DNA from 4 places in the Dyella caseinilytica genome. Region 3 is predicted to be linked to each of the others. Evidence: riboswitches for the same ligand, from Rfam matches in the RefSeq annotation. Region 3 holds a riboswitch; each other region holds the start of a gene.
The links. Region 3 has a riboswitch for cobalamin ahead of metE (5-methyltetrahydropteroyltriglutamate--homocysteine S-methyltransferase). Riboswitches for the same ligand answer to the same signal wherever they lie in the genome.

Region 1: linked by a shared signal. The riboswitch ahead of ISN74_RS02885 (hypothetical protein) and the one ahead of metE (5-methyltetrahydropteroyltriglutamate--homocysteine S-methyltransferase) in region 3 are both predicted to bind cobalamin.
Region 2: linked by a shared signal. The riboswitch ahead of ISN74_RS18125 (ribonucleoside-diphosphate reductase subunit alpha) and the one ahead of metE (5-methyltetrahydropteroyltriglutamate--homocysteine S-methyltransferase) in region 3 are both predicted to bind cobalamin.
Region 4: linked by a shared signal. The riboswitch ahead of ISN74_RS20180 (TonB-dependent receptor domain-containing protein) and the one ahead of metE (5-methyltetrahydropteroyltriglutamate--homocysteine S-methyltransferase) in region 3 are both predicted to bind cobalamin.

Annotation. Positions count from the first base shown of each region.
Region 1 covers NZ_CP064030.1:708,397-716,290, forward strand. The annotation lists gene ISN74_RS02870 (phosphocholine-specific phospholipase C) at 1-398, opposite strand, end outside; gene ISN74_RS02875 (cysteine peptidase family C39 domain-containing protein) at 701-1,246, opposite strand; gene ISN74_RS02880 (TonB-dependent receptor plug domain-containing protein) at 1,376-3,847, opposite strand; cobalamin riboswitch at 4,140-4,368, shown strand; gene ISN74_RS02885 (hypothetical protein) at 4,469-5,047, shown strand; gene cobO (cob(I)yrinic acid a,c-diamide adenosyltransferase) at 5,071-5,673, shown strand; gene ISN74_RS02895 (cobyrinic acid a,c-diamide synthase CobB) at 5,750-7,051, shown strand; gene cbiB (adenosylcobinamide-phosphate synthase CbiB) at 7,048-7,894, shown strand, end outside.
Region 2 covers NZ_CP064030.1:4,125,910-4,133,803, forward strand. The annotation lists gene tcuC (MFS transporter) at 239-1,528, shown strand; gene ISN74_RS18120 (hypothetical protein) at 1,596-1,892, shown strand; cobalamin riboswitch at 2,007-2,217, shown strand; gene ISN74_RS18125 (ribonucleoside-diphosphate reductase subunit alpha) at 2,525-4,927, shown strand; gene ISN74_RS18130 (GIY-YIG nuclease family protein) at 5,030-5,323, opposite strand; gene ISN74_RS18135 (ribonucleotide-diphosphate reductase subunit beta) at 5,463-6,485, shown strand; gene ISN74_RS18140 (GNAT family N-acetyltransferase) at 6,500-6,955, shown strand; gene ISN74_RS18145 (GNAT family N-acetyltransferase) at 6,958-7,389, shown strand; gene ISN74_RS18150 (hypothetical protein) at 7,410-7,853, opposite strand.
Region 3 covers NZ_CP064030.1:536,085-543,978, forward strand. The annotation lists gene ISN74_RS02290 (VOC family protein) at 1-688, shown strand, start outside; gene metK (methionine adenosyltransferase) at 800-1,996, opposite strand; gene metE (5-methyltetrahydropteroyltriglutamate--homocysteine S-methyltransferase) at 2,236-4,515, opposite strand; cobalamin riboswitch at 4,715-4,926, opposite strand; gene ISN74_RS02305 (class I SAM-dependent methyltransferase) at 5,082-5,912, opposite strand; gene ISN74_RS02310 (alpha/beta hydrolase) at 6,011-6,922, opposite strand; gene dusB (tRNA dihydrouridine synthase DusB) at 6,997-7,894, opposite strand, start outside.
Region 4 covers NZ_CP064030.1:4,609,053-4,616,946, reverse strand. The annotation lists gene ISN74_RS20185 (efflux RND transporter permease subunit) at 1-1,978, opposite strand, end outside; gene ISN74_RS20180 (TonB-dependent receptor domain-containing protein) at 2,218-4,122, opposite strand; cobalamin riboswitch at 4,525-4,753, opposite strand; gene ISN74_RS20175 (GntR family transcriptional regulator) at 4,981-5,733, opposite strand; gene zwf (glucose-6-phosphate dehydrogenase) at 5,924-7,411, shown strand; gene pgl (6-phosphogluconolactonase) at 7,411-7,894, shown strand, end outside.

The DNA.
Region 1 (7,894 bases), 170 kb from region 3:
GTATAGCCAAATGCCGACGCATTGACGCAGGTGGAGCTGGTCGTTGCCATGGGCATATGGAACGGCAGCATGTATTCGGTAGTCGGGCTGGACGTGCTGGTGGGCTGATACCACACGTTATTACCGGTCGTTGTACTGCTGGGCAGCGGATGCGGCACTGGGTCGTTGAAACCGCGCACGCCAGCCAAGCTGCCGAAGTAATGGTCGAATGAGCGATTCTCTTGCATGAAAATCACGACGTGCCGCACGTCGCTGATAGTGCCGCCCGATGTGACCGTCGATGCCGCCATGGCCTGACGGATGGTCGGTGGCAGCATCGACAGTGCCGTCAGTCCACCCGCCGCGCCTGCCGTCATCTTCAGGAATCGGCGACGCTTGATATCGTCAATCTCGCTCATACACGCTCCCCACACAATTGCCGGCCCACGCCAGCCCTGCATAGCTCAGCGCAAGGCTGTTGCAGTGCATTGCCAATAGAGGGTCAGGAGCTAGACACGAAGTGGATGGGTGTCTGGTCTTGTTGGTTGTTGTCGACAAGTGGGGGACGGGTTCACGTTGTCGTCACGACATCAGGTGGGATCCGTTCGTGACTTCTTGATGGCGAAAGGGGACGTGGCAAAAAAATCCCGGCCTGAGCCGGGATGTGCAAGGCATCGCAACATCTGCATGGAGGCGATGCAAAGATGTGCTGTGTTGGATTTCAGCGGAAACTGATCGCCGTACGGCCAGCCCAGTTGACGAAGTCGTCGTAGGCAACCCGCTGCCGTTGACCGCCGACGCCGGCAGGCCAGGGATCGCGCACCAGCAAGGTGAAGTTGTTGGTGTCGTCATAGCCATACACCACGTAATAGTGGATGGCAGAACCGATGATGACGATATTCCCGCTGTCGATATCAGCGCGAAAATTGCCAGGCGTGTAGTTGTTTTGCAGGCGGCCGTTGATGGCTGCGTGATTGACGGCACCGTAGCTATTGCGAATCAGCTGAACCTGCTCGCTATTGAGATTGGCTCCGCCGTTTTCCTGTTCGCCGCTGAGCAGGTCGTCGAAAACGGCATCGTTCCATTGGGCGAACGTCGGCGGCGCCTGGGCGGCAACCAATTGCATCAGGCTGGCGCGTGCAATGGCGTACTGGCTGGGGGCGCCCAGTCCGTAATAGTTGCGTGCCATCAGTTCTGCGGCGGCGAAGCACCAAGCCGGCGTTTCCTGAGCAATCAGGGCGGGAGGATTGGTAACAGTCTTGGGCATGGGCGTGTCTCCGTTAAGGGTGTACACGCAAGGACGCCTCGCTGCGGCAGATGTGAACGCCAAAAAAAATCCCGGCCGGAGCCGGGATGTTTCGATGCATGGCATCGCAGAGGTTGGCAGTGGGTCGAATCACCAGTGATAGATCACTTTGGTGTAATAGTAGCGCCCATTGAAGCCGTCGGGTGAAAATTCTGAATACGGAATGGTGCCGTTGTTGTTATTGGCGGCGATCACCTTGTCCGGATAACTGTTGGTGGCATTGTCCACACCGAGCGTGAAGGTCCAGTTGTCGAGGTTGTAGCTGCCAGCCACATCGAGCACCCATTGCGGGCTGAAGATCTGATTGAGCAGATACGATTCGTTGCTGTACGCGGTGAAACTGCCATAACGGGTCAGGTTGCCGTTGAAGACCCAGTGACCGATCTTGTAGTTCTCGTTGAAGATCAGCTTGCTGCGCGGCGTGGAATTGGCGAGCAGGCCACGGATATCGCGGTAGCTCACGCGCTCCAGCTCCAACCCTAGCGCCTGCAATTGTGGCGGATTGGGTGCCACGCCGGTGACCTGGGTGCGGTTGTAGTTGTAGCTGAGCGTGCTGTCGAGCACGCCGGCGTTGCCGAAGTCAGACCGGTAACTGGCCACCAGATCGCCACCCTGGGTCTTGGTATCCACCGCGTTGGTGAAGTACTGCGCCGAGCTGTAGGCCACGTTGCTGATGCCGTTGGCGGCGAGGTAATCCACCACCACCGGATCGTTCAAGCCGCTCAGCGTGCTGGAGAGCACGATGCGGTTGTAGATCTGGATCTGGTAGATATCGAAGGTCAGCGTCAGCGGGTCGATCGGATTGAAGACGGCGCCGATGGTGTAGTTATGCGATTTCTCTGGCTTCAACGCCTGTGCGCCAAGCAACTGTGCCACCGGATTGCTGACCGGCAGCAGGCCGGTCTGATAGATGCCCGGCGTAACACCCGGTCCGGCGCTGCTGGGTGTGAGGTAGAGCGAACCGATCTGCGAATAGTCTTCCTGCGCCAGCGACGGCGCGCGGAAGCCGGTCGATGCGCTGGCGCGCAGCGCGAAGCGGTCGGTAAAGTCGTAACGCGCGGCCAGAGCGCCCGAGACCGTGTTGCCGAAGTCGTTGTAGTCCTCGTGGCGCACGGAGATCGACGTACCGAGCTTGTCCGTGAGGTTGGTTTCCAGGCTCACGTACTGCGCGACATCGCTGCGACTCCATGAACCCGTATTTACCGGGCTGTAGCCGCTGAAGCCCTGCGCGCCACCGCTTACGCCCGAGGTGCCCACGTAATACGAATCCGGATCGCCTGCGCTGATGCTGTAGGTATCGCGCTGGTACTCCGCACCGAACGCCAGCGTCACTGGATTGGGCAGCCAGCTGGGCGAGAAATCTTTGGCGATGTCGACGTCCGCCACCTGTTGCGCCGCCGAGACAATGCCGTCGAAGAAGCTGCTCGGCGTATAGCCGAAGTCGTGCAGGTAGGCGTAGTTGGCGCTGTGGATGGTGTCGAGTGATACACGGTTGCCGCCGTAGTTGGCGCTCACATCCCAGCGCCAGCCGCTTTCCGTTGTACCGCGCACGCCGGCGACCAGCGCCTGGTCGGTGCTGTGGGCCTGCAGCAGCGGCTGATAGCCTTCGGGATAGATCGCGCTCAGCAGCGAATTGACCGACGACGGGTAGCCATACGGATTGCGATACAGCTCATCGGAAATCGCATCGCGCTCGTGATAGCTGCCGAAGGCATAAAACTGCACGTTCTTGGTGATGTCGTATTGCGAGTTGAGGAACAGGTTGTGCTGGCTGACGGAGGGATCGCCGAACACCTGCTTTTCACCCAATTGCGGGTAACGCACGTCGACACCGCCGTGGTTGGTTGGGTCTTGGTGTCCGTCATCCAGACTGATGCGCAACCAGCCTTTGTCGCCACTGAGCGGAATGCCAAAGTTGGCCGAGCCTTGCCATTGATTGCCGCCGCCACGCTGATAACGACCACCATCCAGCTCGACCGAACCGCCGTCGGCACCATGTTTGAGGATGATATTGATCACGCCAGCGATCGCATCGGAACCGTATTGTGCGGACGCGCCGTCGCGCAGCACTTCGATATGGTCGATCGCGGAAAGCGGGATGGTGTTCAGATCCACCGGCGCCGAGCCGCGGCCGATGGTGCCGTCGGTATTGATCAGCGCGCTGGAATGCCAGCGCTTGCCATCCACCAGAACGAGCACTTCATCCGGCGAAAGGCCGCGCAACTGCACGGGGCGCTGCGAATCCGTGGTGTCAGTGGCGGCCGGGCGCGGGAAATTCAACGACGGAATCAGGCGGGCGAGCGCAGTAGACAGTTCACTGGTACCGGTGCTCTGCAATGCTGAGGCAGGCACTACGTCAATCGGCGAGAGCGAGCTGCTGTCAGTGCGGTTCTGCGCGCGCGTACCGGTCACGATCACCGCTTGCAGATTCTTGGTATTCGAGGAGGAGGGAGGAGTCTGCGTAGCATCCTGCGCCGCCGCCGTCGTGGCGAGCGCTAACAGCAGAGCAGTAGTGAGCGATGTCTTGGTATAGGTAACGAGACGAGCCTTGCCTTTCTTCATTAGCGAATTTCCCCTAAGCACATGATTGCTGCATAGCAACAATTTCAGGTTAGTGACAATTGGATTCCGGGGCAACCGATGATTAGGCGTCTAAAAGTCCAAATGGGAATATCCATATTGAACATGCATTTACCTGCATGTTTACGATGGGCTGCGGGCTGCCCACGGCCGATCTAACGGCAAAGCGCAAGTTCGTTCGCTCAACCTCCCCGGCGCGAGCATGCGTGCTCGTCATGTGTAGGTGGTGTGTAGGAGGGGCCGCATTCGGGCTAGGCGCATGGGGAGGCAGGCACTAAGATGCCCCCGCCTAGGTGACTGCCGGCGTGGTGTCGGTGGTTGAAACGGGAATCCGGTGACAACGTGCCCACTGCACGGACATACCGGAGCTGCCCCCGCAACGGTAGGCGAGCAACGCGATCCCCACGTCGCCACTGTGCCGGGTGCACGGGAAGGCGGGGATCGGAAGGACCCTTCTTCCTTCGCTCGCAAGCCCGGAGACCGGCCCAGGCGATCACCGGACGGCGGAGGGCCAGGACGGGAACCGCTGCGCCATCAGCCGGTGCCGTTTCCTTCCGCTATCCGACCGGCCCATGGGCCGCTGCGTGAAGGAGCATTATCGTTATGAAGCCTTTGTCCCGATCGATGTCCATCGGTCTGTTTCTGCTGCTGACCTTGCTGATGGTCACCACGCGCTTCAAGCATTTCGGCGATGCCCTGCATCTGCCCGATGCGTCCATGGCGGTGTTCTTTCTGGGCGGCTTGTACTTGCGCAGGCACCTTGCCTTCGTGTGCTTCGTGCTGCTGGCCGTATTGCTGGACTACGTTTCGATCCACTACGCCGGCATCAGCGATTTCTGTGTAACCGCCGCCTACGCCTTTCTGCCGCTGGCTTATGCCGCACTCTGGTACGGCGGTCGCCTGTATGCCGGGGAACTTGGCAGTAATCTGCGTTCGTTGCTCGGCGCGTTGGTGGTCGCGCTGGCGTGTGCAGCGCTGTCCTTTGCCATCTCCAACGGTTCCTTCTACTGGCTAGGTGGCCGTTACGCGCAGCCCCACATGGCCGAATACCTCCAGCGCCTCTGGCAATGGGGTCCTTTGTTCGTGCGCACCACGTTGAGCTACGTCGCCGTAGCCTTGCTGATTCATCTTGGCTTGTCGCGGCTTGCCAATAACCAGAACGTTACGCGAGTACAAGCATGAGCGACCAGCCAACAAAAGATGCGATGACGCCGGAAGAACGGCATCGCGAGCGCATGCAGCGCAAGAAGGAGCTGGTCGATCGCAAGATCGCTCGCGCCACCATCGATCGTGGTGTGTTGGTGGTGAACACCGGTAATGGCAAGGGCAAGAGCTCATCCGGATTCGGCATGCTTGCACGCTCGCTGGGGCATGGCTTCAAGTGTGGCGTGGTGCAGTTCATCAAGGGCACGTTCTCAACCGGCGAAGAAGCCTTCTTTCGCCGCCTCGCCGGTGATCAGCTGGATTACTACGTGATGGGTGAAGGCTTTACCTGGGAAACGCAGGACAAGGCGCGCGATATCGCTGCAGCGCAGGCCGCATGGAAGATCGCTGCTGGCATGCTGGCCGATCCCGCCTATGACTTTGTACTGCTCGATGAACTCAATATCGCGCTGGTGAAGCAATACGTGCAGTTGGAACAGGTGCTGGAAGCGGTCGCTGCGCGTCCGCCGCGGCAGCATGTGGTGATTACCGGGCGTGGCGCGCCGAATGGACTGATTGCGGTGGCCGATACGGTGACCGAGATGCGGGTGGTCAAGCATGCGTTCGAAGCAGGCATCAAGGCGCAGAAGGGTGTGGAGTTGTGAGGAGAGTTGTTCTGCCTCAAAGCCATCATTCCCACTTTCGCGGGAATGACGGTTTTGCGTATAAGGGGCCTTTACTATGAGCGTGTCGTTAACGCACGACTGCCCAGCGCTATTGATCTCGGCCCCCGCGTCCGGCCAAGGCAAAACCTCAGTCACCGCCGCGCTCGCACGCTGGCATACGCAACAGGGTCGCCGCGTGCGCGTGTTCAAGACCGGACCGGATTTCCTCGATCCGATGGTGCTTGCTCGCGCCGCAGGGTCACCGGTCTACCAGCTCGATCTATGGATGTGCGGCGAGTCCGATGTGCGCCTGCGCCTGCACAAGGCCGCCGCATCGGCAGACTTGATCCTGGTGGAAGGCGTGATGGGGTTGTTCGACGGCGATCCATCAAGCGCAGATCTCGCGCAGCAACTCGGTTTGCCGGTGATGGCGGTGATTGACGGTTCCGCCATGGCTCAGACATTTGGCGCGTTGGCTTGTGGATTAGCTGCCTATCGCGAAGGATTATCTTTCTACGGCGTGGCTGCCAATCGTATTGGTAGTGCTTATCACGCGCAGTTGTTGAAGGAGAGCGTGCCATCATCGATGCATTGGCTCGGTGCGTTGCCGCGCGACGCATCGCTGGCGCTGCCGGAACGGCATCTAGGCCTGGTGGCAGCGGCAGAGCTGGCGGATATCGATCAGCGGCTCGACGTGCTGGCCGATGCTTGGGCGTTGCACGCCAGTACCGTGCTTCCACCACCGGTCGCTTTCGAAGCGTCTGCAACGTCGCCTGTTCCCGCTCTGTTGCAAGGTCAGCGTATTGCCGTTGCGCGCGATGCGGCGTTCTGTTTTCTCTATCAAGCCAATCTCGACCTGCTGGCTCAGGCAGGCGCATCGCTCCATTTCTTTTCACCACTCGCGGGCGATGCGTTGCCGGAATGCGATGCAATCTGGCTGCCAGGTGGCTATCCAGAGCTTCATCTGGAGACGCTGTCAAAACAGCAAAATCTGCATACGGCCTTGCGTGCACATCGCGATGCGGGCAAGCCGATCCTCGCCGAATGCGGAGGTCTGCTGTTTGCATTGGAGTCCCTGGCAGACCGCGACGGCCACGAAGCGCCGATGGCCGGACTGTTGCCAGGACGCGCCGCCGTGCAGCCGCGCCTGGCCGCGTTGGGTCTGCAAGGTGTCGACCTGCCCGAAGGGACTTTGCGCGGTCACACCTTCCATTACGCGCACGCTTCAATCGAGACGCAGCCGCTTGCGCATGCGGTCAATCCGAACAAAGGTCCTGGCCAGGAAGCGGTGTATCGGGACCGCCGGCTCACTGCGAGCTTCGTGCATTTTTATTTTCCATCGAACCCGCTGGCAGCGTTGCACTTGTTCCTGCCATGAGCATGGTGTTGGCCATGTGGGTGGCGGTATGTGTCGACGCATGGTTGGGAGAGCCGCGTGGTGTGCATCCACTGGTGTTGTTTGGCCGCTTGTCAGCGCTGATTGAAACTCACCTGCATGCTGACCGACGTATTGCCGGTGTGCTGGCCTGGTCATTGGCCGTGTTACCGCTGGTGTGCGTGTTGTGGATGGTGCAGCGATTCCTGCCGGCTTGGTCATCGTGGTGTGTATCGGTGCTGGTGCTTTATCTGACGATTGGTCTGCGCAGTTTGGGCGAGCATGCGACGCCGGTGGCTGATGCGCTGGCTGGCGATCGGCTGGATGATGCGCGCCGCGCCGTAGGGCACATGGTGAGTCGGGATACTGAAGCGCTGAACGCCAGCCAGGTCGCTGCAGCGGCTACCGAATCCGTGTTGGAGAATGGCAACGATGCCGTGTTCGGTGCGCTGTTCTGGTTCGTCCTATTGGGTGCGCCGGGAGCGTTGCTCTACCGGTTGGCCAATACACTGGATGCGATGTGGGGTTATCGCACACCGCGTTACGAAAACTTTGGTTGGGCGGCCGCAAGGATCGATGATGTGCTGAATTTTGTGCCAGCGCGATTGACCGCGTTCACCTATGCTTTGTGCGGACATTTCGATGCCGCCCTGCGTTGTTGGCGCACACAGGCACCGCAATGGGATAGTCCCAATGCCGGTCCCGTGATGGCGGCTGGCGCTGGCGCTTTGCGCGTGTCACTGGGTGGTGCTGCGCCCTATCATGGTGTCTGGGAAGTGCGTCCGGAACTGGGCGAGGGCGATTTGCCGGATGCTGTGTCGATTCGCCGCGCGCTCAGCCTGGTGC
Region 2 (7,894 bases), 1.2 Mb from region 3:
AGTCAGCTCCTTCTCCCCTCCGGGGAGAAGGCTGGGATGAGGGGCCAATCTTGCGAAGTGGATGCAGTGCGTCTGCGCCGAACAACGGGAATGGCATGATAAACGTGTCGCTCATGGCAAGCCCGGCCCCTCACCCCAGCCCTCTCCCCTAAGGGGAGAGGGAGCAGATCACCGGTAAATGAAAAGTTTCACCGGGCAACAGTGGATGCGCCGGGACGAGTGACCGAGGTAAATACGGATGACGAACACCGCAACACCACGCTCACGACGTGACAGCTTCAAGGCCATCATCCGTGTCGTCAGCGGTAATTTTCTCGAAATGTACGACTTCATGGTCTATGGCTATTACGCCCCGGCCATCGCCAGAGCGTACTTTCCCAGCCATAACGCCTACGCTTCGCTACTGCTTACCTTGCTGGCTTTTGCAGCCGGCTTCGTGATGCGACCTGTCGGCGCCATCGTGCTCGGCGCGTATATCGACCATCATGGACGCCGGCGCGGATTGATCCTCACGCTTTGTCTGATGGCGGTGGGCACGCTGCTGGTTGCCGCGGTCCCCAGTTACGCCACCATCGGCGTGCTCGCTCCGTTGCTTGTGGTAGCCGGACGCCTGCTGCAAGGTTTTTCCGCGGGCGTGGAACTCGGTGGCGTGTCGGTCTATCTGTCCGAAATCGCCACGGCTGGGCATCGCGGTTTCTATTGCGCGTGGCAATCGGCCAGCCAGCAGGTGGCCGTCGTATTCGCGGCCCTGCTTGGCCTGCTGCTGCAATACTGGCTGCCGCCGCAAGCCATCACCGACTGGGGCTGGCGCGTGCCGTTCCTGATTGGGTGCCTGATCGTGCCCTTCCTGTTCGTGATCCGCCGATCGCTGGAGGAAACGGAATCCTTTCTCGCACGACGTAAGCCCGACATCGGTGAAATCTATCGATCCATGCTCGCCAATGGACCGGTCGTGCTGGTCGGTGTTGCGATGGTGCTGATGACGACGGTGTCGTTCTACCTGATCACGGCCTACACGCCGACCTTTGGCGTCGAAGTGCTGAAGCTGTCGCAGTTCGATGTGTTCGTGGTGACGCTGTGTGTCGGCATTTCCAACTTTGTATGGTTGCCGTTGATGGGCTCGCTTTCGGATCGCATTGGCCGCCGTCCGCTACTGCTCGCCTGCACCGTGCTGGCCTTGCTAAGCGCCTATCCGGTGTTGCGTTGGCTGGTCGCCTCACCGGATTTCGGCACGCTGCTGAGCGCGGAACTGTGGCTGTCTTTCATCTATGCCAGCTACAACGGCGCGATGGTGGTGACGCTGACCGAAATCATGCCGGCGGATGTACGCACGACCGGCTTTTCGCTGGCTTACAGCCTGGCCACCACGGTCGGTGGTTCCAGCCTGGCGATATCGCAGTGGCTGATTCATGTCACGGGCAACAAAGCGGCGCCAGGCTTGTGGATGTCGTTTGCGGCGCTGTGCGGGCTCGTCGCTACGCTGATCGCTTTCCGGGATCCGCGCAGCCGGATGCAGCACCTTTCCTGATCTGGGCCCAACGCTGCGCCAACCGTGCGCTACCCTAGGGCTCGCCTTCTCCCGCTCGGAGCCAGCGATGCGCGCACCCACCGGATCGGTCGTCGGGCTTTGCTCCGCCTCCGCCACCATGTCGGCCATGGGCATGGCCTTTCTCGGCTACTGGGGCGTCCACGAACCGGTGCCATGGCGCTGGGCCGACATCCTGGTGGTATGCCTGGCCTTCCTCAGCTTCGGCGCCCTGGGTTCGACGATCTGGCTGATCACCACCCCGATACCTGAAGACGGTCACGAACGGATCGTGCCGGCCCGCCGGACCTTCGCCGCGGGCATGGTGCTGATGTGGCTGGCGATCGTGATTGCGGTCGTTCCGTAACCCGACCCATACCTGAAAATCACGAATTTCCCGCAGGCCGCATCCCGCTTGGTCCTTCGTGGCTTATCCACTGCTTATCCACAAATTATTGGGTTGACCGATCCGGTCGACCCCGATATGTTGTGTCCCGTCGGTCGCCTCTCTCGGATTATTTCGAGGTTGGCTAAAGGGAATCCGGTGTGAATCCGGGACTGCCCCGCAGCGGTAAGTGGAAACGAAAGCCCATCGTGCACTGGCCCAGGGGGTGCCGGGAAGCAGGGCAAGTAGGCGGGCCGCAAGGCCCATGTCCGCGAGTCCGAAGACCTGCCGACACGGCGTGACCGGAGTGTCATGCCGAACGTGACGGCCTCCGCGGGGAGGCGGGTCGCATGACGCGGATGTCCTTAACCGTGTAATGCGATCTACCGCGGCAACCGCCACATCAGCCCTGCGCGCGGGAGCAGGCGGTTGAAATCTGGAGCCTGTCCTGATCGAACCGGACCCGAGAAGTCTGGTCACGGCAGGTTCCGCAGCCCGGAGCGCCCGACATGCAACCTATCGATACCGAATCGCGCGAGCGTACTGACGCCCGCGCAGAGTCGTCCGCCTTTTCCGCCGATGTCGACACGTCGGCCACTGCCAACACTGTCACGATGTCCGCTACTGCTGAAGCTCCCTTTGCCCTGACTCCTCCCCACAACCCCGGCCAGATGCGCGTTACCAAGCGCAACGGCGGCCAGGAAATCGTGGACGTTAACAAGATCGTGCGCGCGGTCACGCGCAGCGCCGAAGGCCTGCATGCGGTCGATCCGCTGCGCGTGGCGCTGAAAACCATCGGTGGCCTGTATGACGGCGCCAGCACGCAGGAGCTGGATCAGCTCTCCATCCGCACGTCCGCGGCGCTCACCGCGGAGGAGCCGGAATACGGCCAGCTCGCCGCGCGCCTGCTCGGCGCCTTCATCGAGAAGGAAGTGAGCGGGCAGGAAATCCAGAGCTTCTCGCAATCCATCGCACGCGGCGCCGAGCTGGGCATCGTCAACACGCGCCTTCGCGATTTCGTCTCTGCCAACTCGCGCAAACTCAACGATGCTATCGATGGACTCGCCACGCGCCGCTTCGAATATTTCGGCCTGCGCACCGTGTACGACCGCTACCTGCTGCGCCATCCGCAGCTGCGCAAAGTGATCGAAACACCGCAGTACTTCTTCATGCGCATCGCCTGCGCACTGGGCGGCAATGAGATTGCCGAAACGCTGGAGCTGTATCGCCTGCTTTCCTCGCTGGAATACATCGCCAGCTCGCCGACGCTGTTCAATGCAGGCACTGCACACGAGCAGTTGAGTTCGTGCTTCCTGCTGGACTCGCCGCAAGATTCGCTGGAATCGATCTACGAGAAATACGGCGACGTCGCCAAACTCAGCAAGTTCGCCGGCGGTATCGGCCTGGCCTATACGCGCGTGCGTTCGCGCGGCTCGCTGATCAAGGGCACCAACGGCCACTCCAACGGCCTGGTCCCGTGGCTGAAGACACTCGACGCCTCCGTCGCCGCGGTGAACCAGGGTGGCAAGCGTAAAGGCGCGGCCTGCGTGTACTTGGAACCGTGGCACGCGGACATCGAGGAATTCCTCGAACTGCGCGACAACACCGGCGACGAAGCACGCCGCACGCACAACCTGAACCTGGCCAACTGGATTCCCGACGAATTCATGCGCCGCGTCGAACACGACGGCAACTGGTCGCTGTTCGATCCCAAGGTCGTGCCGCACTTCGTCGACAGCTGGGGCGAAACGTTCGAGCGCGCCTACCATAAAGCCGAGGCCGAGGGTCTGGCCGTGAAAACGGTGAAGGCGCGCGAACTGTATGCACGCATGCTGCGCACGCTGGCGCAGACCGGCAACGGCTGGATCACCTTCAAGGATCGCAGCAACGCCACCAGCAACCAGACCGCCAAGGCCGAGAACGTCATCCACCTCTCGAACCTGTGCACTGAGATCCTGGAAGTCACCAACGCCGGTGAAACGGCCGTGTGCAACCTGGGTTCGATCAACCTGGCACGCCACGTGGTGGACGGTGCGTTCGACTTCGCCAAGCTCGCTTCGACGGTGCGTACTGCCGTGCGCCAGCTCGACCGCGTGATCGATCTCAACTTCTATCCGATCGACACCGCAGCCACCGCCAACCGCAAATGGCGTCCGGTCGGCCTAGGCGTGATGGGCATGCAGGACGTGTTCTTCAAGCTGCGCCTGCCATTCGACTCAGCCGAAGCGCTGGAATTGTCCACGCGCATCGCCGAAGAGATCTACTTCAACGCACTGTCGCAGTCGAATGCGCTGGCCGAACAGCACGGCGCACATCCTGGTTTTGCCGAAAGCCGCGCTGCAAATGGCGAACTGCAATTTGACTACTGGTCGAATGCCAAAACCAACGACACCGCACGCTGGGACGCATTGCGCGAAGCCATCAAGACCAAGGGCCTGCGCAACTCGCTGCTGATCGCCATCGCACCGACCGCCACCATCGCTTCGATTGCCGGCTGCTACGAATGCATCGAGCCGCAAGTCAGCAATCTGTTCAAGCGCGAAACCCTCTCAGGCGACTTCCTGGTGGTGAACCGCTACCTGGTGGACGAACTGAAGACGCTGGGTCTGTGGACGTCGGAAATCCGTGACGCGATCAAGCTGGCGGAAGGCTCGATCCAGGGCATCACCGCCATTCCGGAACGTTTGCGCGCGATCTATCGCACCGTGTGGGAGCTGCCGCAGAAAGCGCTGATCGATCTGGCTGCCGCACGCGGCGCATACATCGACCAGAGCCAGTCACTGAACCTGTTCATGGAAAATCCGAACATCGGTCAGTTGAGCTCGATGTACATGTATGCGTGGAAGTCCGGCGTGAAGACCACGTATTACCTGCGCTCGCGTCCGGCGACGAAGATTGCCAAGACGACGGTGACCGCGGCGGCTGTAGCCGCGCCCGTTGCCGATGCGCAGGAAGCGGCCACTGCTGCCGTGTTCTGCTCATTGGAGAATCCGGAATATTGCGAGGCCTGCCAGTGACCACAACCCGTCGCCCCGGCGCAGGCCGGGGCCCAGCGACTTTGAAGTACAAGATAGTCAAAGACACTGGGTCCCGGCCTTCGCCGGGACGACGGATGGTAGTTAGAGGAGAGTTGGAAAGAGATCACGCCAGTAAGGATTAGCGTTTTCTATCAAACGCAACTTCCAGCCCCGATGCCATCGCTTCAACAATTTTTCTCGTCTGATTGCCGACTCCATCGTGTCATGCAGCTCATACCAGACAAGGCAATGCGCGCCATGACATCTGGTAAATCCGTGAATTAAACCATTCCGATGTTGCCAGACCCGTTGAACAAGATCGGACGTAACCCCTACATACAATGTTCCATTTCGCTTGCTTGCAAGCATATATACGCAGGGTTGTCGTGAACGCATGCTACTGATCAGGGAAAATACCAAGCCCGATCATCGCCGCCTGAAGCGAGACAGCAAATCGCTCCGCGCCCTCCATACCCGTCGTCCCGGCGAAGGCCGGGACCCAGCGACTCCCTACACGCTATAAATCGAGGACCTCATGTCCGACACATCAAAAGCTCACCACATCCTCGAGCCCGGCTTCGAACTCACCTTGCGCCCGATGCGCTATCCCGAGTTCTACGAGATGTACCGCAACGCCATCAAGAACACCTGGACGGTGGAAGAGGTCGATTTCTCGCTGGACGTCACCGACCTGAAGTCGAAGATGACCGATGCGGATCGCCACTTGATTCACCGCCTGGTCGCATTCTTCGCCACCGGTGACACCATCGTGGCGAACAACCTGGTGCTGAATCTGTATCAGCACATCAACGCGCCCGAAGCGCGCATGTATCTGTCGCGCCAGCTGTACGAGGAAGCGCTGCATGTGCAGTTCTATCTCACGCTGCTGGACACCTACATTCCCGATCCGAACGAGCGCAACAAAGCCTTCGCCGCAATTGAGAGCATTCCCTCGATCAAGCAGAAGGGTGCGTTCTGCTTCAAGTGGATCGACTCCATCCAGGATGTGCAGCGACTGGAAACGCGCGAACAGCGCCGGCAGTTCCTGCTCAACCTGATCTGCTTTGCGGCTTGCATCGAAGGCTTGTTCTTCTTTGCTGCGTTCGCCTACGTGTACTTCCTTCGTTCTCGCGGCCTGCTGCATGGCTTGGCATCCGGCACTAACTGGGTGTTCCGCGATGAGTCGGGTCACATGGCGTTTGCGTTCGAAGTGGTACGCAAGGTGCGCGCGCAAGAGCCGGATCTGTTCGACGAAGACATGCGCATACAGGTTGAAGCCATGCTGGAAGAAGCCATCGCCTGCGAAACGCAGTTTGCCGAAGACGTGCTTTCCGGCGGTGTTGCTGGCCTGTCGGTGAAGGACATGCGCCAGTATCTGGAATACTGCGCGGACCAGCGCCTGACCCAGCTTGATCTGCCGAAGAAGTACGGCGCGAAGAACCCCTTCGACTTCATGGATCTGCAGGACGTGCAGGAAGTGACCAACTTCTTCGAAAGACGTGTCTCGGCGTACCAGGTCGGCGTACAGGGCGAGGTTGCGTTCGACATGACGTTCTGACGATCATTGCTCGCATGGATTCGCCGCATATTGTTCTTACCGACACACCGGAAACCAGCGAACTGGCGGCGATCCGCCGCGGGCTTGACGCGTTCAACCTCGCGGCGAGCGGCATCGACGATCAGCGTCCGATCGCCTTGCTGGTCAAGGATCCCGCCACGCAAGAAGTGCTTGGCGGACTGAACGGGCGTACATCGCGCGGCGTGCTGTTTGTCGATGTATTTTTCCTGCCCGAGTCCATGCGTGGCCACGGTCTGGGTAGCAAGCTGTTGCAGATGGCGGAAGAAGAAGGCCGCCGTCGCGGTTGCCGCATCGGCCTGCTGCACACCAACGATTTCCAGGCGCCGGCGTTTTACACGAAACACGGCTGGCGCGAGTACGGCAACTTTCCCAGCGATCCACCGGGAAGCCGTCGTATCTTCTTCACCAAAGATCTCACTGCTTCATCAAGCGAATCGTCATCAGCATGAGCATGCCCCACATCGTTGTCACGGATGCGCCGGAAGTTACCGACATCGCTGTGATCTCCGACGGCCTCGATCAATTCAACGTCGACATCAGCGGCATCGCAGATCGGCGTCCGCTGGCCGTGCTGGTAAAAGATCCTGAAACGCGCAAGACATTGGGTGGCGTCACCGGCCGCACCTCTTTGGGCCTGCTGTTTCTCGACGTTTTCTTCCTTCCTGAAGCCATGCGCGGATCGGGCATCGGCAGCCAGGTCTTGCAGATGGCGGAAGCGGAGGGACGCCGGCGCGGTTGCCGTGCAGCGGTGCTTTACACCATCAGTTTCCAGGCGCCGGAGTTCTACAAGAAACACGGCTGGCGCGAATTCGGCGCCATTCCCTGTGATCCACCAGGCACCAGCCGAATTTTTCTTACCAAGGATCTGCTGCCGTCAGCGTAGGCGTCCCGCACCGTGGCACGTCAACGTGCGGGTTCCACCCGAATCTGATAGTTCCACTGGCCAAACATCGTTGGCGGGGAAACGACCTTCACCAGCACACTGTCATCGCCCGTATAGCCCTTTTCAGGCGTGTAGAACAGAGCCAGCGACTTGCTCTTCTGTTTGTTGCAGGGGGACCGCAGATTTGTGCTTGAGTAGTTGGAATAATCCTCAATCACTTTGAATTGAGCCACGCCATGCGCCGGTGGCTTCAGAATCGTTCCTTCAGGAATGTTGTTGATGCTGCAATCGACATTGAGGTTGTACCAATGTCCAGCATAGATCTGCTGTCCCGCATAGGAGACGCGATACATGACCTGCGGCTTCGAGGCAACTTCAGAAGCGGTCTTGACGGATTCGGGCGTCTGACAAGCCGCAAGGAAACACACGCCAAGCAACACCAGGAAACGGACGGCTCTACGCATTTCACTCCCCTGTGACCTATGCGGCGCTCGATGGCGATCCT
Region 3 (7,894 bases):
TGTATTGCGAGGCGGCTCAGGCTCTCGAACCTTTGGGCTCCGTTCCTGGGCGCTTGATCAGGCCCGAGCGTTCTTACTACAACAAGGCCTCAGTCCGACAGCCATCTTCTCAGCTTCGCCTACGGACCCAGATGGCGAAGGCCCTTCCATGCCTCCCCGTTGGCGTCTTTTCGCTTTCGAACACCAGCCGCTTTCGAGCAATCTGTTCTTCATAGACTACGCAACTGGCAAGGTCACGCCGACTCGCGTTTCGGATGATCAGGTTGCGCGAACGCATCCAAACAGCGCACAAGAATTGTCAGCATTATGGATACTTTCCTCAGACGCCGATGCAGATCGGAAGCAGTTCGAGCGGATGGGATTCACGGGCGGAACTCGTATCCAAATCCCGCAGATATCGGCTCATGGATATGGGGTGCCCGTCGGTCAGAAACGCATCTTTTTCCTGCAGCCGGATGGCCCAGGGATTGCCGCTGACGCGTTGCGCAAGGGTGGCCCTCAAGTTCTGGGAATCAGCGTAGGTGTTGCTGATTTCGACAGGGCAAAAAGATGGATCGAACGCGGATATGGAGAAGAGCTCGCAAGCTACCGTGGGGCGTTAGGTACGTCCTTTCTGGCGCCAACCCAAGGCGATCTTGGACTTTTGATTGAATTTCATGCTGTATCTGAGACGGCCACCGAGCGATAGCGTCCGGTTCGGGTCGCTGGATTTTTTGGCATTGGCTGCCAAGCGGTGCAGATAAACAAAAACCCCGCGGCCTGCCGCGGGGTTTTGGATGGAGCGCGGTAAGCGGAAGGTTTACAGCTTGGCGTCGGCGCGCAGGGCGTCGGCCTTGTCCGTCTTCTCCCAGGAGAACGCGGTGAAGGTCTTGCCGTCCGGACCCTTCACTTCGTACGGGGTGCGGCCGAAGTGACCGTAGCTGGCGGTCTGCTGGTACATCGGGTGGATCAGATCCAGCATCTTGATGATGCCGTACGGACGCAGGTCGAAATGCTTGCGGATCAGCTTCTCGATCTTGTCGTCAGCGATCTTGCCGGTGCCGAAGGTGGTGACCGAGATGGATGTCGGCTCAGCCACGCCGATGGCGTAGCTCACCTGCACTTCGCAGCGGTCGGCGATGCCGGCGGCCACGATGTTCTTGGCCACGTAGCGGGCTGCGTAGGCAGCCGAACGGTCCACCTTGGACGGATCCTTGCCCGAGAACGCGCCACCACCGTGACGAGCCCAGCCGCCGTAGGTGTCGACGATGATCTTGCGACCGGTCAGGCCGCAGTCGCCCACCGGGCCGCCGATCACGAACTTGCCGGTCGGGTTGATGTGGAACTTGGTGCCTTTGTGCAGCAGCTTGGCCGGCAACACGGGCTTGAGGATGTGCTCGCGCACGGCTTCGACCAGATCCTTCTGCTTCACGTCCGGATCATGCTGAGTGGACAGCACCACCGCGTCGATCGCGGTCGCGACGCCGTCTTCATAGCGCAGGGTGACCTGGCTCTTGGCGTCCGGGCGCAGCCACGGCAGCGGGGAATTCTTCTTCTTGCGGACCTTGGCCTGCTGCTCGACCAGGCGGTGCGAGTAATAGATCGCCGCCGGCATGAAGTCCTTGGTTTCGTTGGTGGCGTAGCCGAACATCAGGCCCTGGTCGCCAGCGCCCTGTTCTTCGGGCTTCTTGCGGTCCACACCTTGGTTGATGTCCGGCGACTGCTTGCCAATCAGGTTCAGCACGCCGCAGGTCTCGCCGTCGAAGCCGACGTCGGAGGAGTCATAGCCGATATCGACAATGACCTTGCGGGTCAGCGCTTCCAGGTCGATCCAGGCGCTGGTGGTGACTTCACCGGCGACAATCGCTACACCGGTCTTCACCATGGTTTCGCAAGCCACGCGCGCGCGCGGATCCTGCGCAATGATCGCGTCGAGGACGGCGTCGGAAATCTGGTCGGCGACCTTGTCCGGATGGCCTTCGGAGACCGATTCGGAGGTGAAGAGGTAATTGCTCATCGTGGCTTATATCCTTCTTTACGGATAAAGAGATGGAAGAGGGAATTACGCATGATACACGCAGCGGCCCACTTTTTCATCGCCAAGTCTGGCATATCCACATGACAGTGAGGCCGGATTCAGGCGGTGTTGCCGGCATCCCTCCCCCTGCTTCAGGCAGGGGAAGGGGCATTTTTACATGGTGCCGTTTCGAGCCTGGTCAATGGCTTGCGGTGGAGTCGGCCGAGACCTGTGGCTGTTCAAACTCCGCTGGCGGCAATCGCCGTCCGCAACGCCCTGGCGGCGTTGACCATTGCGACCAACGCGGGCTCGGTCTCCTTCCAGCCACGCGTCTTCAGCCCGCAGTCCGGGTTGACCCACAACTGCCCTGGCTCAAGCACAGTCAACGCGCGCTCCAGCAGATCGACCATCTCCTGTTGCGACGGTACGCGCGGTGAGTGGATGTCGTAGACACCAGGGCCGATGCTGCCGGGATAGCGGAAATCCTCGAAAGCCTGCAGCAATTCCATGCGCGAACGGCTGCTTTCGATCGAAATCACATCCGCGTCGAGTGCGGCTACGGCTTCGATGATGTCGTTGAATTCGCTGTAGCACATATGTGTGTGAATCTGCGTGCCATCGCTGGTGCCACCGGCGGTGATGCGGAAACAACGCACGGCCCAGTCGAGATAAGGTGCATGTTCGGCGTGCCGGATCGGCAAGCCTTCGCGCAGCGCGGGTTCGTCGATCTGGATCACGCGGATACCAGCGCTCTCCAGGTCATGCACTTCATCGCGCAAGGCGAGCGCCAGTTGCAGGCAAACCTGATCGCGCGACAAGTCATCGCGTACGAACGACCACTGCAACACCGTCACTGGTCCGGTCAGCATGCCCTTGACCGGTTTGTCGGTCAGCGATTGCGCGTAGCGCGACCATGCTACGGTCATCGGTTGCGGTCGAGAGACATCGCCCCAGATGATCGGTGGTTTCACGCAGCGCGAGCCATAGCTCTGCACCCACCCGTGACGGGTAAAGGCGAAGCCGTCGAGCTGTTCGCCGAAGTATTCCACCATGTCGTTGCGTTCGGGTTCGCCATGCACCAGCACGTCGAGGCCGATGCGTTCCTGGAAGCGGATGACGCGCTCGATTTCTTCGCGTAGCACGGCTTCGTAAGTGTGATTGTCGATGCGTTCGGCGCGGTGATCGGCGCGCGCGTGACGGAGGATATCGGTTTGCGGGAACGATCCAATCGTCGTGGTTGGCAAGGGCGGCAAGGCCAGCGCTTCGGCTTGCACACGACGGCGATGCGCGAGGCTGGAGCGTCGCTGCGTGGCTTGAGGACTCAGCGTATTGGCACGTGCACGAACCTCGTTACGCTGAACGCCATGCGCTCGCTTGCGCGCCGTCAACAGGGCGGACTGTTCGTTCAAGGCAGCTTTGGCCGTCGCGTCGCCATCCAGGGCCTTGGCATAGTGTTGGATCTCTTCAAGCTTTTGCTGCGCGAAGGCGAGCCAGCTGCGCAGATCGGCTGGCAACGCGGTTTCCTGTGATGCATCGATCGGTACGTGCAGCAGCGAACAGGATGGCGCGAGCCATAGCGCATCGGTTCCGCGCGCGGCAGCGATTTTTTCAATCAGTGGCAACACACGTGCCGGTTCGCTGCGCCAGATGTTGCGCCCATCGATGATGCCGGCGCTCAGTACGCGCTGTTTTGGCAGGGCGGACAACACGCTGTCGAGTTGTTCCGGCGCGCGTACCAGGTCGATGTGCAAACCATCCACGGGCAGGCTGGTTGCCAGCGTCAGGTTGTCGCCGAGGCTGCCAAAATAAGTGGTAAGTAGGCGTTTGGGAGACGTTCCGATGGCCAGCGCGGTGTAAGCGGCCTCATAGGCGTGCTTGGTGGCGGCGTCCAGGTCCTGCACCAGGCAAGGCTCGTCCAGCTGTACCCACGCTACGCCTGCCTGGGCCAACTGTTCCAGCAGTTCGATGTATGCCGGGATCAAGCTGTCGAGCAGGTTGAGCGTGTCGCTGCCATCGACCGTTTTGGACAGCAGCAGAAACGAAACCGGCCCGAGTAGGACAGGGCGCGCATCGATGCCCAATTCCCGCGCTTCCAGCCATTCGGCCAACGGCTTGTTGGCATTGAGCCGGAAGCGTTGGCCAGCACGAAGTTCGGGCACGATGTAGTGATAGTTGGTATCAAACCACTTGGTCATCTCTAGCGCGTGCAGTTCGCGGTTGCCGCGCGCCATCGCGAAGTAACCGGCCAGTGGATTCTCACGCAACAACGTGCGATAGCGATCGGGCACGGCATCGAACAGCACGGCCGTGTCGAGCACGTGGTCGTAGAGCGAGAAGTCGTTGACGGCAACGGTGCGTATGCCGGCCGCGCTGGCGAGTTCCCAATGTCGCCGCCTCAGTGCCTTTGCTGTGTCCAGGAGTGGCGTGGCGTTACCGTCTTGCCAGTAGGTTTCCAGCGCACGTTTCAGCTCGCGGCGACGGCCGATACGTGGAAAGCCAAGATAGGTGGTGCTTGTCATGTGTATTCCTCATTGCGGTCATGGCAAAGAGGAACGAAGGCAGGCGCGCCCGTGAGCCAGGCCCAGTGCGCACCGTCGACCTTCGCCCCCGCGGGCGAACTGGTTGGACCGCGGGCAGGCTGACGCCGCACCGGCAAAGCGGCGCTGCGCCGGGTCTCCCCGCGGAGTTCCCAGGTCGTACGAAGCACGCCGTTGCGAACGGCTGGCTTCGGCTGGGGCAGGTCTTCGGGCTCGTGGACGTGGCATCGCGCCGCCTACTGTTCGCCGCTTCCCGGGGCTTTACCCAGTGCCTATGGCGAAGGTCGTTTCCACACACCGCTGCGGGGCAGCGCCGGATTCAAACCGGCTTCCCTTTTAATTTCATCTCTTCATAAAGATGAAGAGATGAAGACCTCAGCGAGCGAACGATAGCCGTACGGATGGCTGTGGTCAATCGGGCGAATATCGCCACCCCGTCGTCCCGGCGAAGACCGGGACCCAGTGTCTTTCGCTTTGAACAAGCACCCACGTAAGTCGCTAGGTCCCGGCCTCCGCCGGGACGACGGATGGAGGATCGCGACGGCGGTCTAGTACACCGTCGCCCGCGCCTGCACAAAAGCAAAAAAGAACACCGCATTGGGGTCGTTACGCACCGCCTGCAACTCGCTGCGCATGCCTTCCACCGTGGGGATATCGGTCTTGCCGGCGGCGATCAACTGATCGGCGGCGGAAAGCAGCAGTTCCTGCCAGAACTCGATCATCTGCTTGCGACGTCCCGGTTGGCGGTTGTCCAGATGCACATTCTTCACTTCCGTCTGCACATCACGATAGCCGCCGGCCAGCAGCAAGTTGCCGAGTTTGGCGCCGACGAACGGATCGCCACCGCTGTCGTACTGGTGATCATTGAAGGCCATCCAGTAGCGCAGCAGGTTGGGTGAGTAGGGATCGAGGAAGAAGGAGGAGTTCAGTACTTCGGTGACATACACCGTGGCGCCGGGGCTGAGCACGCGACGAACTTCACTCAGCACGCGTGCGGGACTGGGCATGTGCTCTAGCACCCAGCATAGATAAGCAGCGTCGAAGCTGCGTTCGGCAAAGGGCAGATCCGTTGCGTCGGCCTGTCGAAGCGTATAGCGTGATTCGCACCAGGCGGTTGCGCCCAGATTGCGCTCGGCAGCGGCCAACTGCGTGGGCGAACGGTCGACGCCGGTGACATGCAACTCCGGAAAGCGGCGCAGCAGAATTTCAGTCTGTGCACCCACGCCGCAGCCCACTTCCAGCAGACGCGTGGCACCGCCGTAGTCGATGTGGCTGAACAACGTGGATTCGAACATGCGCGCCTGGCGCATAAGCCGCGATTGCTCGTCCGCGGAGAATCCGTGGATATACGGGAAATCGCCGGTCGCAATGCTGTTCATGCCGGGCCTGCCGGACAGGAAGGGAACCTGGGCGTGGAACGCGTCTTGGCTTTCACACCTTACTCCTGTCCCTGTCCGGCGAGGAGTGTAGGCGGCGTTTACGGCATGGTTGTGACGTCGCCGGATGGGCGATGGCTGCGGATGAAGGCCAGCACATCCGTCAGGGTGGGGGCATCGTTGTGGAACGGCCGCGACAGTGCGAACACTAGCGCATTGTGGCTTACACCCGGATACAGACGCAGCGTGACGTCGTCATGCTTCGCCTGTAATGCATGAGTCAGCGACACGGCATTCGACGGATCGACCTCGTGATCGGCTTCACCCTGAAGCAGCAGCATCGGCGGCTCGTGGCCACTGACGAAACGCACGGGTTGGGCGCGCGCCTGCGATGCCTGATCGTGGCCGAACATGCCGAGCATCTCTTTTTCGTTGGCCGGGATCGGCATGAAGTCATAGCAGCCCGCCAAGCCGATAAACCCGGCCATGTCAGTCGGACGTAAACCGTATGGCGCCAGCCAGGAGGGATCGGTTACCAGCAAGGCGCCGATCTGGCCGCCGGCAGAGTGTCCCATCACAAAGATATCGTTCGGTGCTCCGTCGATATCAGTTGCATGCTGATGCACCCACGCAACGGCTTTTGCGGCGTCCTGCATAAAACCATCCATTTTTACCTGCGGATATTTGCGGTAATCCGGAATCACCGTCACGACACCGTGCGCAGCGAGTGTCGTGCCGACAAAGCGATACCAGGCACGCTCGCCATGCGTCCAACTGCCACCGTAGAAGAACACCACAATCGGCGCATGATCGGCATGCTGTGGTCGGTAGATATCCAGTTGGAGTTGGTGCTGCGCGTCGAACACAACGCTAGGTGGCACCGTGATGCCCGCCTGGTGGTCGGTGGCATTGAGTCCGGCAAAAAGGGTGGCGCGGCAACCGCCAAGCAGCAGGGCAACTGTGATCAGCGCAATGCGGATCGAAAGCGCGTGGCGGTGATGGAGGCGAGACAAGATATTCATCGATGACGTAAGGGAGTGCACGGTATCGATGATGCCTGCATTCGCAGCGCAAGGGTTTGCGCCGTTTATGCAGCCAGCGACCACTCGTTTTGCAGGGTCTCGAAATAGCTGCGGGTCAGGCGCAACTGGTCGTGCGCATGATCGGCGCGATTGACGACATCACGAAACGACGCGTTTTCGGGCCGATCCTTTGCGTACCAGCCAAGATGCTTGCGGGCAATGCGCACACCGGCGAGCTCGCCGTAGAACGCATAGAGATGCTCGAGGTGACCGAGCAGGATCGCGGAAACATCCGCCGGTGAGGGTTCTGGCAGCAATTCGCCCGTTGCGAGGTAGTGCGATATCTCGCGAAAAATCCACGGCCGTCCCTGCGCGCCACGCCCTACCATCACCGCATCGGCACCAGTGAGTTCGAGAACACGCTTGGCTTGCTGTGGCGTGACGATGTCGCCGTTGGCCAACACGGGAATCCGCACCGAGGCTTTCACCGCAGCGATGGTGTCGTATTCCGCTTCGCCTTCGTATTTGTCTGCGCGCGTGCGGCCATGCACGGCGAGTGCTGCAATGCCGTTGTCCTCGGCGATGCGCGCGATCGTCAAAGCGTTCTTGTGCTGGCGATCCCAACCGGTACGGATCTTCAACGTCACCGGTACGTCGACCGCATCCACCACCGCCTTGACGATACGTGCAACCAGCGGCTCGTCCTGCAACAGCGCCGAGCCGGACCAGACGTTGCACACCTTCTTGGCCGGGCATCCCATGTTGATATCGATGATCTGCGCGCCATTGGCCACGTTGAAGCGTGCGGCTTCCGCAAGCATCGTCGGATCGTAGCCGGCAATCTGCACGCTCACCGGTTCAGGCTCGCCTTCGTGATCCATGCGCTTGAGTGACTTGCGCGTCTGCCACAGGCGCGGATCGGAGGCAGTCATTTCGGACACGGCAAGCCCTGCGCCCAGCTGT
Region 4 (7,894 bases), 740 kb from region 3:
GCATGGTGATTTTCATGTCCGCGATGCTTTTGTACTTCTTGTCCAGCCGGGCGATGACTTTTTCCAGCGAATCGGGCCGTTCGCCCGGTCCCTTGCCGAGTGGCTTGAGATCGACGAACAGTGTGGAGGCGTTGCCGACTGCACCGTTGTTGTTGTTCCCGCCAAGGATGGTCGTCACGTCGGTGACGGCGGGGTCGGCCTGCATGATGGCGGCAATGGCTTCCGTACGTTGAGCCATCAAGGCGGGTGAAATGTTCGCTTCGGCTTCCAGTTGGGCGATCAGCATGCCGGTGTCTTCTTTAGGCATGATCGCGCCGCCAGCGGTCTTGGCGACCACCACCGCCAACAGCACGGTAAGGATCAACAGGATCAGCGGCTGCCAGCGCATGATGCGCCGGTGATGCATGGCCCAGTCCAGACCGCGTTCGTAGATGCGCAGGATGCTGCGGTCGAAGCGTTCCGCGGCGGCTTCGAGCCTGCCTGGCTTGTGCTCTTTCGAATTCTCCGGCAACAGATAGCGACCGCACAAGGCTGGTGTCAGCGTGAGCGATACCAGTGCGGAAATGACGATCGTCGCGATCAGCGTGACCGAGAATTCGCGCATCAACATCACTAGCGTGTTGTTGCCGAACACCATCGGTGCGAACACGGCAATCAGCGACACGGTGATTGAAATCACGGTGAAGCCGATCTCGCGCACGCCCAGCAGCGCCGATTCCAGCGGATTCATGCCGTGTTCCATATGGCGCACGATGTTCTCGATCACCACGATGGCATCGTCGACCACGAAGCCGATGCACAGCACCAGCGCCACCAGCGAGAGAATGTTCAGCGTAAAGCCCAGCGTAAACATCACCACGAACGCACCGGCGAGCGACAAGGGCACGCTCAGCATGGCAATCAGCGTGGGGCGTACGCGACGCAGGAACACCAGCATCACAAGGGCTACCATCAAGATACTGAGCAGCAGCGCCAATTCCACTTCGTGCAGTGCGGACTTGGTGGAGACTGTCAGGTCGAAGATCGGCGTGATCTGCACATCTGCAGGCACCAGATTGCGCAGCGCTGGCAACCGGTTGCGGATTTCCTGCACCACCTCCACCGAGTTCGCTTCGGGTCGCTTGCTGATCTGCATCGACACCGCGCGCTGGCCGTTGAACCACGCGGCCTGGTATTTGTCCTGCTCGCCGCTGGTAATGGTGGCGACATCCGACAGGTACACCGGCACGCCCTTCTGATTGGCGACTACCAACCTGGCGAAGTCTTGCGGGGTATGCAGCGCATCGTTGGCGGTGACGGTCATCTGGGTGATGCCGTCCGTGATGATGCCCTGCGGTGAGGTGACATTCGCCGCGCGCAGCGTGTTGGCGATGTCGTTGGCGGTCAGTCCCTTGGCGGTGAGTGCGGCAGGATTGAAATTCACCCGCACCGCATGCGGCGTGCCGCCAAACACCTGCACCTGCGCCACGCCGGGAATCTGCGCGACGGCCGGCATCAGCAGCGTATCCGTCAGGTCGTAGAGCTTGTCCGGCGGCATACCGGTCGAGGTCAGCGAAATCAGCAGGATCGGAATCGATGCCGTGTCGAACTTGAAATATTGCGGCGGCTGGATGCTGGCCGGCAGGTCCGCCTGTGCCGCGTTGATGGCGGCCTCCACATCGCGCGCGGCCTTGTCGGCACTGCGGCCGAAATCAAACAGGATCTGGATCTGCGTACCGCCGGCGTTGCTGTCGGAGGTCATCTGCTGGATGCCAGGAATGCGGCCCAGCTGGCGTTCCAGCGGCGCCACCACCGTGGCGGCCATGGTTTGTGCATCGGCGCCCGGGTATTGGGCGATCACCACCACGCCGGGAAAATCCAGCGACGGCAAGGCCGCCACGCCCAGCAGCAGATAGGCGCAGAAGCCCGCAATCGTCAGTCCGATCGCCAGCAGCGAGGTGCCGATCGGCCGGCGGATGATGGGTTCGAAGACGTTCACGGCCTTGCCCGTGCCATGTCAGACGAGCGCAGACACACCGCGCGGGAGGCGGCGCATGGAAGAGAAGACGCATTCATAGGCACCTTATGCCCCGGGATCCTATCCCATTGAATGTGCCTGAAGTCCGGCCGTGCCGGAAGACATGGGAGTCATGTCTCCCTTTCCTTCGCGAACATTCCTATATTTCCGCCCCTGGGATGGCCGAGCCGGGGCCCGGCATTCCCAGGGAGCGTTCGGCATCAATGGATGGAGGGGCTGTAACGCAGCGTGAGATACCAGGTCCGGCCCAGCTGGTTGTAGTAATACGCCGTCTCGTAGTTGTGATCGAACACGTTCGCCAGCTTCGCTTCCACCTGCCAGCTCGGTGCGAAGTTGTAGCTGACGCGCAGATCCGTGGTGGCGTATCCGCCCATGCGGTATTGGTTGGCGGTGTCGTCGTAGCGCTTGCCGGAGGCGAAGAAGGTGGCGCCCACGCCGAACTTGCCGAAACTGCGATCGACATCCACGCGGCCGGTCTCTTTGGCGCGGCGTGGCAGAAGATTGCCGTTGTAGGGGCTTTCGGTGTTCTTGGGCTGCATCAGCGTCAGGTAGCTTTGCACGCGCCAGTCATCCACGTTGAAGCCGAATTGGCCTTCGATGCCGCGGATCACCGCCCGGCTGATGTTCATCGGGATGAACTCGGTATTGAACGCGATCAGATCGGTGATGCGTGTCTGATAGGCATTCACGCCCCAGTTCCAGTTGCTCAGCTGCTGGTTCAGGCCGATTTCCGCGCTGCGCGAGGTTTCCGGCTTCAGGTCCGGGTTGGCCGTGGGTACGCCACCGAAGGCGGGGAAGTACAGGTCATCGAAGGTCGGCGCATGGAAGGCCGTGCCATAGCTCACCGACAGCACCGGGCCCTGATCGAAGTGATAACCCCATGCCGCCGCGCCAGTGTTGTGGTCGCCGAACTGATCATTGTTATCGTGGCGCACCGACAACTGCACTTCGTTCTGCCCGAACGTGCCCTGGTACTGCGCAAAGGTGCCAGTGTCGCCGCGTGTGGTTTCTTGGAACGCGGTGTCGCTGTAGATATGTTCCTGCTGGTAATCCACGCCGACCGTCAGCAGCTGGTTGCTGGCCAGCGTGATGTCGTTCTGCCACGACGCCTGGTTGCGGCGGGAATCGAAGTAGCCCGTCGGCATGCGCGGGTAGTACTCGCCGAAGTAGGTGCCTTCGTAATAGGTGGCATCGTCATCGCGGCTTTGGCCGGCGGTCAGGGTGACTTTCCAGATATCCAAAGGTGTGAAGCTCAGGTGCGCGCCCGCGACGTACTGTTCCTCGATGGCATCGTTGCCACCGTAGGGGCTGCCGGCGTACTCCACGTTGCTCTTGCTGCGCATCCAGTCGAAAGACAGCTCGGTGCCATCATCCCAGCGATAACCGAAGTTGGCGAAGCCGTTCCAGTTGCGATACGCGTCGTTGCGCGGATCATCCACGTCGCACGCCACGCCCAATTCCGCCGCTCCCATGCGGCAGGCCGGAATGCCGCCGGTATACGTGCCGCCCAGGCTGGCGTTGTACCAGAGGTGCGAATCGCCGCCGGACACGCCGGCCTGGCCGTTCACGTAGCCATGACTGCCGCCGCTCACGCTCACAGAAGGCGAGACGCCGCCATTGGGCTGGCCGTGACGCAGGAAAATCTGCAGCACACCGCCGATCGCATCGGAGCCGTACAGGCTGGAACGTGGGCCGCGCACCAGCTCGATGCGCTCGATGGCGTCGACCGGAATCTGTTCGAGGGCTGCCAGGCCCAGGCTCACCGAGCCGATACGCACGCCATCGATCAGTACTACCACGTGGGTGGGATTGGTGCCGCGCAGATAGAGCGAGGTCGATTCGCCGATACCGCCCGTTTGCGAAATGGAAACGCCGGGCAGGCCGGTCAGCAGATCGGCGACCGAGGTCGGCTGCAGGCGATCGATATCCTCGCGCGTGATCACCGTGACCGAGGACAGCGCGTCATTGGCGCTGATCGCTGTGCGCGTCGCGGTGACGATCACCGGCGACAGCGTGCTGTTCGGGTCCGTGGCGGTCTGGGCATGGCCGGCCTGTGCGACCAAACCAGACAGAAGTGCGGCTGCTAGCGCAGTCTTTTTCAACATGTAAGTTCCCCTGCCGCACGTCCCCGCGCGGCGTGAATAAATAAGCCGGCGAACTTGGGGAGTCGGGAACGGAATGGCGGGCAGGCGACAGCCGTCGCGGGGCACGCGCTCCGAACCCTCGCCCACCGCGAGTTGCCAGAACCTAAGAGCCTCTCTACGGTCTCTGCATAGCCCGCGTTGTCGTTGAATAGCTGCCAGGCGGCAGTGCTCGGCGCAGCGCCTGACTCACTGTCAGGTCAAGCCGTGCGCTGCCGCCTGGCAGCTATTCAACGACAACCCTCCGGGCTGGATCTGTTTGCCCACATAACGGCGTCATCACTCGGTTGTGTATCGACATACACGCCCTCGTTCTTCCTTGTTCTGCGTGCAAACAGATCCCAGCGCGGGCCATGCAGAGGCCGTAGATAGGCTCTGTCTCGGGCCGGTCTCCGGACTCGCGAGTGGCATGCAGTTGTGCACGCCATCGAACGATGCCTTCCCATGCCATGCACAGTGGCGCTTTATCGTTCGCGAAAGGCTCGCTTACCGTTGCGGGGGCAGTGCCGGCCTTGCTGAGTGAACAGCGCACCGGCTTCCCGTTTCATCCCCTCGGACCTGAGGCCCAGGGGACACCCGAAACGGGCGAACTGTAGCCGGTGGGGGTGGGTGGGGGCAATTCGGCTCGGTTTTCGCCCAAGATTTACGTTCTTTCTAGGTCGCCGGTTCTCGCCTCACCGTCATCCCGGCGAAGGCCGGGATCCAGTATGAACACGCTGTGCGAAGCACTCGATACAAAAGGTTCTGAGTGCTTCGCACGACGTAATTGAACTGGATCCTGGCCTTCGCCGGGATGACGAGAAATGTAGATCGTCGAGGCGCCTAATCCGTCTGCAGTTCCGCCACGAAATCGTAGATATCCCCGCGATACCACGAGGTCGTGAACTCCACCACGCGCCCATCGTCGAGAAATCCCCGGCGTTCGATATGCAAACCCGCGCTGCCTGCCGTCACATGCAGCAAGCGGGCCTGCCGTGCACCGAGCAGAACGGCACGCAGCCGCTGCAAAGCGCGTACCGGGCGGCAGTCGTATTTCTCCAGCGCTTCGTACAGCGAGTCATGCACTTCGTGCGGATCGGGCAATATGCTGGCTGGCACCACGGTGCGTTCGATCGCCAGCGGCTCGTCCTCGGCGTAGCGCACGCGATGCAGGCGGGCGACCAGCACGCCGGGTGACAGGTTGAGCGCCATCGATTCTTCTGGGGTCACTTCGCCCACGCTGCGCTCGAAGAACTCCGAGCGCGGATGCAGGCCACGGGCACGCAGGTCCTCGGTAAAGCTGGTCAGGCGCGACATCGGCTTGATGATGCGCTCGGCCACGAAGGTGCCGGCACCGTGACGCTGGGTCAGCAGACCTTCCTCGACCAGGCCGGAAATGGCCTTGCGTACGGTCACCCGGGACAGCCCCAGGGCCTGTGACAGGTCCCGTTCGCTGGGCAGGGTCTGGCCCGGCTCGATATCCCGCTGCTGGATCACGTTGCGAATAGCCCGGCGCAGCCGCAGGTAGGCCAGCGGCTGGTGGGTGGTCGTTTCGCGGCTCAGGCGCCGGTATTCGTCAGCCAAGGCGTTTTGCATCATTCCCGCACAATACCAATGCCGAACCACTGGTACAACCAGAGGTTCAGCCAGACGCCAGCTGGCTTAGGAAAAAATTGCATACGATTGCAACGCACAAAAGACTGGTATTGCCTGGTATGTCATTGGTACGATCGAAACTCCCCGGCGGCTGCACCCCCGTGGCCACCAGCATTCATAGAGGTGAGTTGTGACTGCACCTGCTCAACCGGTCGAGCTGTTCGACCTGGTGATTTTCGGCGGCACTGGCGATCTGGCCGTGCGCAAATTGCTCCCTGCCCTGTTCCATCGCTTCGTTGACGGCCAGATCCAGGAAGGCAGCCGTGTCATCGGCGTGGCCCGCGAAGCGCTCGACGACGACGGCTACCGCAACCTGATCCGCTCCGCGCTCAATGGCGCCGCCCAATCCAACCCGGCGAAGCTCAACGCCTTCCTCAAGCTGGTGCATTACCGCCCGCTGGACGCGCGCAAGGACGAGGGCTGGGACGATTTTGCCAAGCTGATGGGCGAACACCCCGATCACGTGCGCGTGTTCTATCTGTCCACCTCGCCGGAACTGTTCGTCGACATCTGCCAGCGTCTTGGCCATTACGGCCTCAACCAGGGCCAGTCGCGCGTGGTGCTGGAAAAGCCGATCGGCCACGACCTGGCCAGCGCCAATCGCATCAACGATGACGTCGGCGCGGTATTTGCTGAATCGCAGACCTTCCGCATCGATCACTACCTCGGCAAGGAAACGGTGCAGAACCTGCTGGCGCTACGTTTCGGCAACGCGCTGTTCGAGCCGCTGTGGAACGCTGGCCATATCGATCACGTGCAGATCACCGTGGCCGAGACCCTCGGCGTCGGCCGCCGCGGTCCGTATTACGACCATGCCGGCGCACTGCGCGACATGGTGCAGAACCACATGCTGCAGCTGCTGTGCATGGTGGCGATGGAGCCGCCCGCTTCGCTGTCGCCGGATGCGGTACGCGATGAAAAGCTGAAAGTGCTGCATGCGCTCAAGCCGATCGACGAAAGCAACGCGTCGCAATTCACCGTGCGTGGCCAATATCGTGCTGGCGTCGCGGAAGGCCAGAGCGTGCCCGGTTATATCGAAGACCTGAATGCGGACAGCAAAACCAAGGTCGAGAAATCAAACACCGAAACGTTCGTCGCCCTGAAAGCCGAAATCGGCAACTGGCGCTGGGCTGGCGTGCCGTTCTATCTGCGTACCGGCAAGCGTCTCGCCGAGCGTGTGTCGGAAATCGTGGTGGCCTTCAAACCGGTGCCGCATTCCATTTTCACGGCCGCTGCAGGTCCGTTGGCGCAGAATCGACTGGTATTGCGATTGCAGCCGGATGAAGGCGTGAAGCTGTGGCTCACCATCAAGCATCCGGGGCCGGGCGGCTTGCGTTTGCGCCACGTGCCGCTGGATATGAGCTTCGTCGAAGCTTTCGGCGTGCAACAGCCTGATGCGTACGAGCGCCTGTTGCTCGATGTCGTGCGCGGCAATCCCACGCTGTTCATGCGCCGGGATGAAGTCGAGGCCGCATGGCGTTGGGCCGATCCGATCCTGGCGGCATGGGCGGGTGGCAACGAGCCGCCGCGTCCGTACACGGCCGGCACCTGGGGGCCGAGTGCAGCGGTCGCCTTGATTGAACGTGATGGGCGCACCTGGGACGAGGATTACGAATAGTGTCCGCCGAGCAACAACTCCACGCTTTCGATGAGGGTCAGTCGCTGGCCATGGCCTTGTCTGCGGATATTGCCGACAAGCTGCGTACCGCGATCGAAACCCGCGGCGAAGCGGTGATCGCGGTCTCCGGCGGCAGTACACCCAAGCGGCTGTTCGAAGCGCTTTCCAACGAAGCGCTGGACTGGTCGCGCGTCACCGTCACGCTGGTCGACGAACGCTGGGTGCCGGACACGGATGAGCGTTCCAATGCGCGTCTGGTGGAATCCCTGCTGTTGCAACACAAAGCGGCGGATGCCGAATTCATGCCGCTGTATGTGGAAGCAGCTACGCCGGAAGCGGGCATTGCCGAGGTGCGTGCACGCGTCGGTTCGATGACGCAGCCGTTCGACGTCGTGGTGCTAGGCATGGGGCCGGATGGCCACACCGCCTCGTTCTTCCCTGGCGGCGACCGGCTCGGCGAAGCGCTGGATCTTTCCAATACGG